DNA from 4 places in the Rhizobium sp. N122 genome. Region 2 is predicted to be linked to each of the others. Evidence: riboswitches for the same ligand, from Rfam matches in the RefSeq annotation. Region 2 holds a riboswitch; each other region holds the start of a gene.
What was found. Region 2 has a riboswitch for cobalamin ahead of cobU (bifunctional adenosylcobinamide kinase/adenosylcobinamide-phosphate guanylyltransferase). Riboswitches for the same ligand answer to the same signal wherever they lie in the genome.
Positions count from the first base shown of each region.

Region 1: it holds a riboswitch for cobalamin, as region 2 does, so the genes downstream of both, bluB (5,6-dimethylbenzimidazole synthase) here and cobU (bifunctional adenosylcobinamide kinase/adenosylcobinamide-phosphate guanylyltransferase) in region 2, are expected to answer to the same signal.
Region 3: it holds a riboswitch for cobalamin, as region 2 does, so the genes downstream of both, ATY75_RS29285 (ABC transporter substrate-binding protein) here and cobU (bifunctional adenosylcobinamide kinase/adenosylcobinamide-phosphate guanylyltransferase) in region 2, are expected to answer to the same signal.
Region 4: it holds a riboswitch for cobalamin, as region 2 does, so the genes downstream of both, nrdH (glutaredoxin-like protein NrdH) here and cobU (bifunctional adenosylcobinamide kinase/adenosylcobinamide-phosphate guanylyltransferase) in region 2, are expected to answer to the same signal.

Region 1 covers NZ_LOKU01000023.1:160,098-163,489, forward strand. Annotated here, with positions in the region: gene ATY75_RS17605 (MFS transporter) at 1-1,156, opposite strand, end outside; cobalamin riboswitch at 1,331-1,517, shown strand; gene bluB (5,6-dimethylbenzimidazole synthase) at 1,559-2,248, shown strand; gene ATY75_RS17615 (DUF2865 domain-containing protein) at 2,267-3,358, opposite strand.
Region 2 covers NZ_LOKU01000023.1:22,834-26,225, forward strand. Annotated here, with positions in the region: gene ATY75_RS16910 (chloride channel protein) at 1-317, opposite strand, end outside; cobalamin riboswitch at 544-941, shown strand; gene cobU (bifunctional adenosylcobinamide kinase/adenosylcobinamide-phosphate guanylyltransferase) at 1,237-1,761, shown strand; gene cobW (cobalamin biosynthesis protein CobW) at 1,766-2,815, shown strand; gene cobN (cobaltochelatase subunit CobN) at 2,820-3,392, shown strand, end outside.
Region 3 covers NZ_LOKU01000064.1:1,457-4,848, forward strand. Annotated here, with positions in the region: gene ATY75_RS29275 (ABC transporter ATP-binding protein) at 1-257, opposite strand, end outside; gene ATY75_RS29280 (iron ABC transporter permease) at 254-1,285, opposite strand; gene ATY75_RS29285 (ABC transporter substrate-binding protein) at 1,291-2,307, opposite strand; cobalamin riboswitch at 2,479-2,735, opposite strand; gene blh (bifunctional sulfur transferase/dioxygenase Blh) at 3,201-3,392, opposite strand, start outside.
Region 4 covers NZ_LOKU01000038.1:7,254-10,645, forward strand. Annotated here, with positions in the region: gene nrdE (class 1b ribonucleoside-diphosphate reductase subunit alpha) at 1-1,236, opposite strand, end outside; gene nrdI (class Ib ribonucleoside-diphosphate reductase assembly flavoprotein NrdI) at 1,215-1,619, opposite strand; gene nrdH (glutaredoxin-like protein NrdH) at 1,636-1,857, opposite strand; cobalamin riboswitch at 2,120-2,346, opposite strand; gene ATY75_RS23710 (heavy metal translocating P-type ATPase) at 2,768-3,392, opposite strand, start outside.

The DNA.
Region 1 (3,392 bases), 140 kb from region 2:
CCACGGCGTTGATCGCGGTCGCCTGGCTGCTGTCGGAATCGTCGACATCGCCGAAGGCCATGGCGTTGACGCCCGAAAAGGCCATGGAGCGGAACAGGCCGCCGATCAGCAGGCAGGCCATGATCAGCGGCAGCGGCGTCTCCGTGGTGAAGAAGCCATTGATGCCGAGGAAGATTGCCGCAAGCAAGGTGGTAATCGATATGACGGTGCGGAAGCCGAAGGCATTGAAGGTGCGCGAAGCGGCAAATTTCGAGCCCATCGAGCCGAGCGCGCTGACGAAGGTGACCGAGCCCGATTGCAGCGGCGTCAGGCCGAAGCCGAGCTGCAACATGAGCGGCATCAGAAAGGGCAGGGCGCCGAGCCCCATGCGAAAATTCGAGGCGCCGAGGATCGCCGCCCGGAACATCGGGTAGCGGAACATTTTCGGATCGAGCAGCGGATAGGGCACGCGGCGGGCATGCAGGAGATAGAGGAGGCCGGCAAGGATGCCGACGGCCACCGTGACATAGCCGTAGATCACCGGCACGGCCGGCAGGCTGATCACCGAGAGGCCGAAGACGAATCCGGAAAAGCCGATGCCGCAAAGGAAGAAGCCCGGAAAATCCATCGGCCGCGGGCTGCGCGGCTCGACCGCCGGCAGGAAATGCGTGACGAGGATGATGCCGAGCACGCCGATCGGGACATTGATCCAGAAGATCCAGTGCCAGGTGAGATAGGTGGTGAGGAAACCGCCGATCGGCGGACCCATGATCGGCCCGATCAGCGCCGGAATGGTTAGCCAGGCCATGGCATCGACGAGTTCGTGGCGCGGCGTTCCCCGGACCAGCAGCAGGCGGCTGACCGGCGTCATCATCGAGCCGCCGGCGCCCTGGATCAGCCGCGCGACGACGAAGGCCGCGATCGAATTGGAAAAGGCGCAGGCGACCGAGCCGATCATGAAGACGAAGATCGCCATGCGGAAGATGTTACGCGCGCCGAAACGATCCGACATCCAGCCGCTGATCGGGATGAAGATCGCCAGCGCCACGAGATAGCTGGTGACGGCAAGCTTCAACGCGATCGGCGATGTGCCGATATCGGCCGCTATCGCCGGCAGGCTGGTGGCGATGACGGTCGAATCCATCTGTTCCATGAACAGGGCGACCGCAAGGATCATGGGTGTGAGGCGGGGCACGGGCAACCGGGATGCAAGGAGACAAATCACGGCGCCATGGGCGTCGCTCAGGATCAATTCATTTCTAAGGCAGCGACACCCGCCTGTCCATGAAGTCGATGTCGCAGGCCGTTCGAATGCCACCCGAGGGCCGGCTTGCAGTCGTGCTGCTTTCCTGAGATAGATGTGCCGTCAGGTGCCCGCCGTCTAGGCGGGAGAATCGGGAATCCGGTGCAAGACCGGAACGTGCCCAACGCTGTAAGGCCGACGCCTGCCGCTTCATATGCCACTGGCTTTTGCCGGGAAGGCTGCGGCAGACGGATGACGCCAAGTCAGAAGACCGGCCTGGCAAGATAGACCCAACCCGCGCGGACGGCGGGCGGTTGCGTTGTTGGGGATTTGACGATGCGACCCTTTGATGAGGATGCCCTGTCAGTGGCGTCCGGTTTTTCCTTGGCCGAACGCGAGGCCGTCTATCACGCGATCATGACGCGGCGCGACGTTCGCAGCCAGTTCCTGCCCGATCCCTTGCCGGACGATGTCGTGGCGCGGCTCTTGACAGCCGCCCACCACGCACCCTCCGTCGGCTTCATGCAGCCGTGGAATTTCATTCTGGTGAAAAGTCCAACGGTGCGCGCGCAGGTCCGCGATGCCTTTTCGAAGGCCAACGAGGAAGCGGCAGCGATGTTCGAGGGCGAGCGGCGCCAAGCCTACCGCTCGCTCAAGCTCGAAGGCATCGTCGAGGCGCCGCTCGGCATATGCGTGACCTGCGATCCCACCCGCAGCGGCAGCGTGGTGCTGGGGCGCACGCATAATCCGCGGATGGACAGCTATTCCACAGTCTGCGCCATCCAGAATCTCTGGCTTGCGGCTCGCGCCGAAGGGATCGGCATCGGCTGGGTCAGCATTTTTCGCGAAGGCGATCTGAAGACCATTCTCGGCATACCCGAGCATATCGAAGTGGTCGCCTGGCTCTGCGCCGGGTTCGTCGACCGGCTTTACGACGAGCCGGAACTCTCGGTTAAAGGCTGGCGGCAGCGGCTGCCGCTCGAGGAACTCGTCTTCCACGACGGCTGGGGACGCAACGAGCCTTAGCCATCACTGCTGCTGCGGCTACTGCTGCGGTTGGGGGCCAGGTGCTGCGGGATTGGCAAGATCAATCGAGCCCTGGTCGCCGGCGAGGAACTGCGGGCCGACCTGACGGACCTTGTTCTGCGTGGGATCGTAAGGGCGCTCAGACACCGATGACTGCGGCGCGGCCGTTGTCGCGGTCTCCTTGATCGGCGGATTGGTGCGGATGGTGGTGATCGAGCCCTGCTGCGGCGGTTGGCTGACCGCCTGCTTGCCGCGCATCTCGTCGTAATAGGCGGTGAGATTGCAGGCGCAGGTGTTCTTTTCACCGGGCGCGCGGTTCTTGTAGGCGAAGGCGTTCTTCATGGCGCTGTAGGGCGTGCCGGTTGCGACCGAGATCATGTTCGAGGCCTCCGTGCTCGTCACCTCGCGATAGAAGAGTTCGGTCTCGATGCCGGGGCACATCTTGGCGCAGGTCTGGGCGTCGCGGCCGAAATCAACCGAGGTGGTGTTCGAGCTGATCGGGAAGAAGCCGCCGTCGCAACTGCGCACGCACATGGTGCTGACCGGCGACAGCATATCGGCCCGCGGCAGGCCGTAATGCGGGTCGGCCTCCTCGCCGCCGCCGAGCGGAATGAAGGTATCGGAACGCATCGCCTGCTCCTCGACGCTCGGGGCAGGCTCGTCGGCACCGCGCGCGGAAGGCGCATAGAAGTTCTCGCTGTTGCAGCCGTTGCTGTCGAGCGCGGCCATCAGTTCGCGGCGGTCGTCATCGGCGCTGTTCCGGCCGGCCAGCTCGTCGCGGCGGTCCTGGAGATAAGCGATATTGTCGATCATCCGGCCTTCGGCCTGCGACAGCTCGGTGCAATAATCGGCATTCTCGCCGCCGATCACCACCATGCTGCCCGAGGTGCAGCCGTAGTTGCGCAGATCATTGCGCACCTTGCGCAGCTCGAGGTTCTGCTCGGCCATGGCACTGGCATATTGGCGGGCTTCCGGGCCGTTGCTATTGCCGATCGATCGCGGCAGGTCGGCGAGACGGCCGCGCAGGTCCTCACAGATGGCATTGGTCTGCGCGACGGCGGGCGCTGCCAAGGCGAGGAGAAGGGCGAGAGACAGGTTTCGGCGTTTCACGGCGTCGTCCCGGAATGAGCAAACGGTCGGTGGG
Region 2 (3,392 bases):
TTCTTGCGGCGTTTGGCCAAAATGAAGAGCAACAGGCCGAGCAGAATGCCGCCGATGACGGGGGCGGTCAGCAGCAGCAGCTTGTCGTCGATCACCGATGAGCTCAGCCTTTCACTGTCGGCTATGCCGAAGACCAACTGGTGCAGCTCATTCGAAACGTAGCTCATGCCGGTGACCGCAAGCCCTGAGGCGATGCCGACGACGGCGCCCGCCAGCGACAGGCCGATTTCGCTGCGGCGAGTCAGGGCGCGCAGCCGCGCCGGGTCGAAGAAGACACGCAGCGCACGGAAACGGCGCCGATCCAATTTCATAAGCATGGCTAGACAACTAGGCAGGAAGAGGCCCGGTCAAGGGCGATGGCGCAGACCGCTTGCGACGTAATTGCGGCGAAAAGCTGGCGAGCGGGTCAATTAATTATGACGTAAGTAACTGATAAAAGACGATGTTTTAGGTAGACTAAGTCGTCTTGCCGGCGTTGCTCCGCCTGGCTGGCCATTCGCGGTCGTATCGGCCGGTTGACTTCACCCGTGAGCTTGCCTAACCATCTTTGGAATAACGGATGGTTCCGGATCGGTGTTACGCCTTTCCGGATGAAAAGGGAATGTGACGGGGCGGACCCAAACCGGGCGCCTTCATCACAGCCGACCCCGCGACTGTAGAGCGGTCAGGGTCTTCCATCCGGCATCCAGCCCTTCCGGCCGGCAGTCTGCAATGGTGCAGGCGGGCAGGGCGGGCGACATGCCGGAAAAGCCACTGGACATGCATGGTGATCAACCGGGGTCGGACGCCTCTATTTCTACGAATCGTCCACCTCTTCGCCGATGCGGCCGGGAAGGCGAGGCAGATCCGCTGGCACGATCAGGGGCGACCGGTTTCCGGTCTGTCCCGATCGCGGCCGACACCCGCGAGCCAGGAGACCTGCCATTCGTGCCGGGCGAGAAGCCCAACCCTGGGCACTATGCCCGTTGCCAGCACGGAGGTTGTTTTGGCTGAACGATTGAATTCGGCGCGGCTTGGTGCGGTGCATATTTTCCCCTTCTCCCCCGCGGGGAGAAGGTGGCCCGAAGGGTCGGATGAGGGGGCCGCACGGCACCTCCGTCATTTTGCCCTTCGCTTGCGCTCAGTGCATTCGCGGCTTCGCCGCTCACCCCCTCAACCGCCTGCCGGCACCTTCTCCCCGCTGGGGAGAACAGGGATGTGGCACCGCCGCGCCCTCTCTAGCGGGAGTGCTTGCGTATGACGATCGCTTTCACCAACACCACCTTCATCCTCGGCGGCGCACGCTCCGGCAAATCCCGCTTTGCCGAATCTTTTGTCGTTGCAACCGGCCTCGATCGTCACTACCTCGCGACCGGCCGGGCGTGGGACGAGGAGATGCAGGCGCGGATTGCCCAGCACAGAGCCGATCGCGGTCCGTCCTGGACGACGCATGAGGAGCCGCTCAATCTTGTTGGCAAGCTCGCCGCCATCGACGGCGAGGGGCGTATCGTGCTGATCGACTGCCTGACGCTCTGGGTCACCAATCTGATGATGGAGGAGCGCGATATGGCGGGGGAATTTGCAGCACTCGCCGATTTTCTGCCGCGCGTAAAGGCGCGGCTCGTTTTCGTTTCCAACGAGGTCGGCCTCGGCATCGTGCCCGACAACCGCATGGCGCGGGATTTTCGCGATCATGCCGGCCGTCTCCACCAGTTGATCGCGGCAAATGCCGCCGAAGTCTATTTCATTGCGGCAGGCCTGCCGCTGAAAATGAAGGGTTAAATCCATGAACCAGCAGAAAATTCCCGCAACCGTCATCACCGGCTTCCTTGGCGCCGGCAAGACGACGATGATCCGCAATCTGCTCACCAATGCCGGCGGCAAGAAGATCGCGCTGATCATCAACGAGTTCGGCGATCTCGGCGTCGACGGCGAGGTGCTGAAGGGCTGCGGCGCTGAAAACTGCAGCGAGGACGATATCATCGAGCTGACCAATGGCTGCATCTGCTGCACAGTTGCCGACGACTTCATCCCGACGATGACAAAGCTCCTGGAACGCGAACAGCGGCCCGACCATATCGTCATCGAAACCTCCGGCCTTGCTTTGCCGCAGCCGCTGGTCGCGGCCTTCAACTGGCCTGACATCCGCACCCAGGTCACCGTCGACGGCGTCATTACGGTGGTCGACAGCGCCGCCGTCGCCGCCGGCCGTTTCGCCGACGACCACGATGCTGTCGAGGCGGCGCGCGGCGAGGATGAATCGCTCGATCACGAGAGCCCGATCGAGGAACTGTTCGAGGATCAGCTCACCTGCGCCGATCTGATCGTGCTCAACAAGACCGACCTGATCGACGTGGCCGGTCTTAGCCGGGTGCGCGACGAGGTCGCCTCTCGCACCGCACGCAAGCCGGCGATGATCGAGGCGCGGAACGGCGAGGTGCCGGCCGGCATCCTGCTCGGTCTCGGCATCGGCACGGAGGACGATATCGCCAATCGCAAGTCGCATCATGAGCTCGAGCATGAGGACGGGACGCCGCACGATCATGACGAGTTCGACAGCTTCGTCGTCGATCTCGGACCAATTGCCGATCCCGCCGGTTTCGTCGAGGCGCTGAAAGCCGTCATATCAACCCATGACGTGCTGCGCCTCAAGGGCTTCGTCGACGTTGCCGGCAAGCCGATGCGCCTGCAGCTCCAGGCCGTCGGCAGCCGCATCGACCACTATTTCGATCGCGCCTGGACGCCTGGGGAAAAGCGCGGCACACGCCTCGTCGTCATCGGCCTGCATGAGATGGATGAGGCCGCTGTACGGATGGCGATCGAGGCGCTGGCATAAACCCATGCATCTGCTTCTGGCCCAGCAGGGAACGATCAGCGACGGCGAGGAGCCGATCGACCTCGGCCAGACGCCGGGCGACATCCTGTTCCTGTCGGCCGCCGACAGCGAGCTGGCGGCGATCGCAGCCGCTCATCGCGCCTGCGGTGGGCCGCATTCGCTGCGGCTTGCGAGCCTGATGAGCCTCAAACACCCGATGTCGGTCGATACCTATGTCGAGCGCACGGCGCGGCATGCGAAGCTCATTGTCGTGCGGGCGCTCGGCGGCGCCAGCTATTTCCGCTATGCGCTCGAGGCGCTGCATGCGGCAGCCTCTCGCTCCGGCGCGCGGATTGCTGTGCTGCCGGGTGATGCCAGGCCGGATGCAGGGCTGGCGCCCTTCTCGAACATTGCCTCCGATGATCTCGATGCGCTCTGGGCCTATCTCGTCGAGGGCGGCGATGCCAATGCGCGCGCCTTTCTCGATTATGCCGCGGCGATGCTCTCGGGCGCGGAGAAGCCCGCGCCGGCGGTACCTTTGATGAAGGCCGGCATCTGGTGGCCGGGGCGGGGGCTGATCGGGGTCGAGGAGTTGCGG
Region 3 (3,392 bases), on a different contig from region 2:
GTCGACTGCTGCTCGACGAAGGCGATGCGCCGTGCAAGGGCGGCACGCGACAGCGAAGCGATATCGTCTTCGCCCAGCCGGATGACGCCGCTGCGGACCTTGCGCAGCCGGCAGATCAGCCGCAGCAGGCTCGATTTGCCGGAGCCGTTCGGTCCGAGCAGGCCGAGCACCTTGCCCTTTGCCACCGTCAAGCTGACGCCGTTGACGATGACCGTGTCGCCGGCGGCAAAACTCACCGCGTCGATCGTAATGCTCATGCGCTCCTCCGCACGCGATAGAGGATGACGGCGAAGGCCGGCGCGCCGAAGAGCGCCGTGACGACGCCGATCGGCAGGACTTGCTGCGGGATGATGATGCGCGAGACGATATCGGCGCCGACCATGTAGATCGCGCCGACCAGTGCTGTTGCTGGCAGCAGCCGCCGATGGCCCGGCCCGACGAGAAACCGGGCGGCATGCGGAATGACCAGGCCGACGAAGCCGATCGAGCCGACCATGCTGACGACACTTGCCGTCATCGCCGCCGTCAGGCCGAACAGCAGGATCTGGACGCGGCGCACGGCAATGCCGAGCGAGGCCGCGGCATCCGTGCCGAAGGCGAAGGCGTCGAGCGCCCGGACATGGGCCATGCAGATGACGAAGCCGGCAAGCGCGATCGGCACCGAGAGATAGACATCCGGCCAGCGCACGCCGCTGAGAGAACCCAGAAGCCAGAACAGGATGCCGCGCGCCTGCTCGGCATTGGCCGAGGTCGTCACCATATAAGAAGTCAGCGCATTGAAGAGCTGCGAGCCGGCGACGCCGCACAGGATGATGCGCTCGCCGGTTCCCCCTGCCCCCGTCGCCAGGAAGCCGACCAGCAGAAAGGCGACGACCGCGCCGATGAAGGCGCCGCTCGACAGGCCGAGAACACCGTAGCCGAAGCCGAGGATCATCACGCAGACCGCTCCCGTCGAAGCGCCGGCGGAGATGCCGAGCACATAGGGTTCGGCCAGCGGATTGCGCAGCAGCGCCTGCAGCACGGCGCCGCAGAGCGAGAGCGACGCGCCGGCGCTGGCCGCGACGAGGGCCCGGCTCAGCCGATAATCCCAGACGATACCCTGGTGAATGCGGCTGAGTTCGAACTGCGTGCCGAACAACCGGTTGGAGACCGCCTCCGCCGTCGTCGCCAGCGGGATCGCGATCTCACCGATGGAAACGGCAAGGCTGATCATCAATCCGAGAAGGAGGAAGGCAGCAATGGTGAGCGCGCCAAGCGCCCACCATCCCTGCCGCCCGGCCGACATTGCCTTCACTGCGACAGGCCGAAGGACTTGATGCCCTCCGCCAATGTCTCGATGCCGTCGATCGTGCGGATCGTCGGGTTCATCGATTGCGCATCCATCATCACGAAGTGCCTGTTCTTGACCGCATCCAGTTCTTTGGTGACAGGATCGTTCTCGAGGAAATCGATCTTCACCTTGGGATCGTCGGCGGCGTAGCGGCGCCGATCCATGGTCGCGAGCACGATGACGGCGGGGTTCGCCTGCGCGATGGTTTCCCAGCCGACCAGCGGCCATTCCTCCTCGGTGGTGACGACGTTTTTCGCGCCGATCGTCTTCAGTATATAGGCCGGAGCACTGTTCTTGCCGGCGATGAAGGCGTCGCCATTGACCTCCTTGCTGGAGAACCAGAAGACGACGGGCAGGTTCTTGCCCGATGCGCCCGCTATCGAGGCGACGGCATCGGCCTCGCGCGTCTTCAATTCAGCGATCAGCGCATCGCCGCGCGCCGTCACGTCGAAAATTTCAGAGAGTTCGGCGATTTCGCGATAGATCAGCTCCATCGTGAACAACTCCCCACGCACGCCGTCGCCGCCATCGGTGTTGACCTTGGCGACGCAATCGGCCGGCGAAAGATAGGTGTTGATCCCGAGATCCTGGAACTGCTCCCGCTTGCCGACCGAGCCCTGCGCACCGACATGCCATTCGAACTCGGCCGCCACCAGGTCTGGCTCCTGCCCGACGACGGATTCGAAGCTCGGATCATTGTCGGCGAGACGCTTTATCCTGCTGTTGGCCTCGGCATATTGCGGCAGCACGGGACCGACCCAGACGGCCGTGCCGGCGATCTTGTCGGCAAGGCCGAGCGAGAAAAGAATTTCGGTCATGCCCTGGCCGATCGAAACGATCTTCGACGGCGCCTTCTGGAAGGTCACCTGCTCACCGCAATTGGCGATGGTCAAAGGATATTGGGTGGCGGCAAGGCTCGGTGCCGCAAGGCCGATCAGCCCGAAGGCAAATGTCATGGTGGCGAGAATCTGGCGCATGAAAACCTCGATTGAAGGAAAAGGCACGGTTATGCCGCACGCGCGGCCGAACGCACGCTGATACGTGTGCTAACCGCAGGAGGCCCAATCGAGACGGATGCATGCCGAAATTCGGCGAAGGTTCAGAAGGTCAATCATGTCTGTTCCTTGTCCGGGCATCCCCGCCCGGTTGATTGGATCGTGATTGACGGCAGGTCTCCTGGCTTGCGGATATAAGTCGTTCATCCGCCTTCCCGCGATATCTCGCAGTGGTCGGGCCATAAGCCCTTCAGAAATGACCAATCGCTGGCCACACCTGAGATGATCGACAATCCGCTTACAGTTGCGGGGGCAGCCACGGTCTCGGTCCCTTACTGGGTCGTCCTCACCGTGTTCCCTATTAATCCCCTTGGAGTCATCTTCAGGGAACCGTCGCCCCCAGTTACGTCGCCTGCCAGCACGACGTCAATGATTATTGCGGAGGATTGGGGTTGGGTGAGCGAAAAATGGATACGGACCGTCGGAGCGCTGTTGCCGGTATAATGCCAGCATCCTCACCCCCAGGATGGGGCTCTCTTAAGCATCCTCCCATTCCCACTGTCGTGGGCGCGGCATCCAGCAACCTCCCTCACGCTGAGCTGCGCAGCCCGAAAGGGCGAAGCCTCGAAGCGCGCCGCAACGCTGCTCCTTGCCAAAAACGCATCCCGCTCTGCGAATGGAGCACCCGCCTCGTCTTTCGAGGCTTCAGCCTTCGGCTTCCGCACCTCAAGATGAGGCTCTCTTGAGCGTCGACACAAGATCCTCCCGTTCCCGCCGTCGTGGGTGCGGCACCCTCCGACCTCCCTCATGCTGAGGCGCGCAGCCCGCGAGGGCGAAGCCTCGAAGCACGCGCCGCAACGCTGCTCCCTGCGTTCCTACAAGGCATCCAGCGGGATCTTCAGATACCGCCGCCCATTTCCCTCCGGCTCCGGCAATCTGCCTCCCCGAATATTCACCTGCAGCGCGTGCAGCATCAGCTTCGGTTTCGGCAGCGTGCGGTCGCGCGCCTGGCGTAGCGCCACGAAGCCGGCCTCGTCGATGCCTGATATATGCGGATTACCGCTTTT
Region 4 (3,392 bases), on a different contig from region 2:
CAGGATCTCCGAGCAGAGATTGCTCATGGAGATGCGACCAGCAACTGGGTTCGCCCGGTTCACCGTGTCCTCGAACATGATGTAGGGATAACCGCTCTCGAACTGGATTTCGGCGAGCACCTGGAAGAATTCGCGCGCCTTGATCTTCTTCTTCGAGATGCGGGCGTCCGCCACCATCTCCCGGTACTTTTCCGTCACCGAAATCTCGGTGAAAGGCACGCCGTAGACGCGCTCCACGTCGTAAGGCGAGAACAGATACATATCCTCATTGTTTCTCGCGAGTTCGAAGGTGATGTCGGGTACGACGACGCCGAGCGACAGCGTCTTGATGCGGATCTTCTCGTCGGCATTTTCGCGCTTGGTGTCGAGGAAGCGCATGATGTCGGGGTGATGGGCGTTGAGATAGACAGCACCTGCTCCCTGACGGGCCCCGAGCTGGTTGGCATAGGAGAAACTGTCTTCGAGCAGCTTCATCACGGGGATGATGCCCGACGACTGGTTTTCGATCTGCTTGATCGGCGCGCCGGCCTCACGGATATTCGTCAGCGACAGCGCCACGCCGCCGCCGCGCTTCGACAATTGCAGCGCCGAATTGATCGACCGGCCGATCGATTCCATATTGTCCTCGACCCGCAGCAGGAAGCAGGAAACGAGTTCGCCACGCTGCTTCTTGCCGGCATTGAGGAAGGTCGGCGTTGCCGGCTGGAAACGGCCGGAAATGATTTCGTCGACCATGTCGCGGGCAAGCGCCTCGTCGCCACGCGCCAGGGTCAGCGCCACCATGCAGATGCGATCCTCGTAGCGCTCGAGATAGCGCTTTCCGTCGAAGGTCTTCAGCGTATAGCTGGTGTAATATTTGAAGGCGCCGAGGAAGGTCGGGAAGCGGAACTTCCTGGCATAGGCGTGGTCGAACAGGTCGCGCACGAAATTGAAGGAATACTGGTCGAGCACCTCCTGCTCGTAATAGCCCTCGGTCACGAGGTAATCGAGCTTTTCCCTCAGATTGTGAAAGAACACGGTGTTCTGGTTCACATGCTGCAGAAAATACTGCTTGGCCGCCAAGCGGTCCTTGTCGAGCTGGATCCGTCCCTCATCGTCATAGAGGTTCAGCATGGCGTTCAGCGCGTGATAATCGAGCGCTTCCGCCGCTTTCAAAGGGCGTTCGCCGGTGGGATGAGCAAAAGTGTTATGCGGTTTTGCGCCCGCATCCCGCGTCAGAGTTGTTCCCGTGTCCAAAACCGTTCCATTCCGTGTTTGACGTTGGCGACATCCTCCTCCGTGCCCATGAGCTCGAACCTGTAGAGGTAAGGCACCTGGCATTTGCGCGAGATCACGTCGCCGGCGAGCCCGTATGTCTCGCCGAAATTGCTGTTGCCCGCGGCAATCACGCCGCGGAGGTGTCCACGGTTCTCCGCATCGTTCAGGAAACGGATCACCTGTTTGGGAACGGCGCCCTTGCCGTCGCCGCCGCTATAGGTCGGCACAACAAGCACGAAGGGTTCGCGGATAGGGAACGCGTCCGTACCGCCCGCCGGAATGCGCGCCGCGCGCAATCCAAGCCTGGCGACAAAGCGATGGGTATTGCCGGATCGGCTGGAATAATAAACGATCAGCCCCATCGCCTTTTCCCTCGGGTCAGGAGAGCGCGCTGATCATGTCGGGACGGAAACCCGCCCAATGCCGCTCACCGGCGATGACGACGGGGGCCTGCATGTAGCCGAGGCTGCGGACGCGATCGAGCGCTTCGGCATCCTGCGAGATATCGACGATGTCGTAATCGACGCCCAGACGGTCGAGGGCGCGATAGGTGGCGGTGCATTGGACGCAGGCGGGTTTGCTGTAGACGGTAACGCTCATCATGTTCCTCGTGATGTCAAAGAATTCAGGACGCAATACTGGGATCGGGCGCCTTGCGACGTCCGGGGCAACGTTTTGATGGTGATCTGGCAAAGTCGGCGCTTTAAACGCCTGATACGATCCCTTTCGGGATTTGCGCGGGCGGCGGCCTTGATATTCTGGACATGACTTCAACCCCGAAGTGCTCATGCGGACGTTCGGGGCAGCGCAACAGGCGCGGATCATTCCGCTTTCATGCACGCGACCTTCCGGACACCCCGCCCGTGGACATCTAGTTCAAGGCAGGTCTCCTGGCTCGCGGGTCGAAGCACCCTGCCCCAGCCTTCCCGAGGCATCATGCCTCAGTGACCTGAAATCGGACAGTTGCTCGCCGCTCACAGTTGCGGGGGCAGCTCCGGCCTTGTTGCGCCGTTCTGGCGAAACGCACCGTATTCCCGTCTTAGCCTGCGATCCTGACGAATCGAAGGAACCTTGAACACTAGATATAGTATCTGAATCCAAAATCGCGTCAACGGGTGGTTTGCACATCTCGTTACGGCAGGTTTGAAATCACTGCGTTCCTGTGAAAAACATGGATAATAAAGGCTTAAACAAAACGAACTGCGGAGAAGGCCGTGATGAGCAGGGCAGCCTGGTCGGCTCCCAGGCTGCTGACAAACCACGGCCAAACCCGTGACGTCATCCTCGGCCTTGTGCCGAGGATCTACGGACGATCAATTAAGTATTTGAAAATAAATGTTTTCCTGGCAGTAAATTGCCGTGGTTAAATGCTCGGCACAAGGCCGAGCATGACGGAGGAGACTTTGTCGGCAAACCGAAAGCCGGCCTGACTGAGGATCGGCTCCGCTGTTTTCGCTTCTCGATCAGGCCCGAACCGGCAGCAGTCTTCACGCCGCCCCCGGAAAAACATTCATCCCTTTACGCGAAGCAATCGCAGCGCGTTGATCGTCACCAGCACGGTAGCGCCGGTATCGGCGAGGATCGCCGGCCAGAGGCCGGTGATGCCGGCAATGGTCGTCACCAGGAACACCGCCTTCAGACCGAGCGCGATGGTGATATTCTCTAGGATATTTCGCATCGTCCGTTTCGACAGTTCGATCATCCGCGCCACGTCGCCGACGCGGCCGTGCAACACGGCGGCGTCCGCGGTCTCCAGCGCCACATCGGTGCCGCCGCCCATGGCGATGCCGATATCGGCGGCGGCCAGCGCCGGCGCGTCGTTGATGCCGTCGCCGACCTTGGCGACGATGAATCCCTGACGCTTCAATTCGCCGACGACCCGCTGCTTGTCCTCGGGCATCATCTCGCCGCGCCAGTCGATGCCGAGCATGCCGGCAACGGCGGCCGCCGTTCGTTTGTTGTCGCCGGTCAGCATCATCGCCTTGACGCCGGCGGAGCGGAGCGAGGAAAGCCCGGCCTCGGCATCCTCGCGCGGTTCATCGCGCATGGCGATCAGGCCGGCTGCCGCGCCATTGACGAGCAGCACCGACACGCTCTTGCCCTCGTCGTTCAATGCGGTAATGCGTGCATCCTTG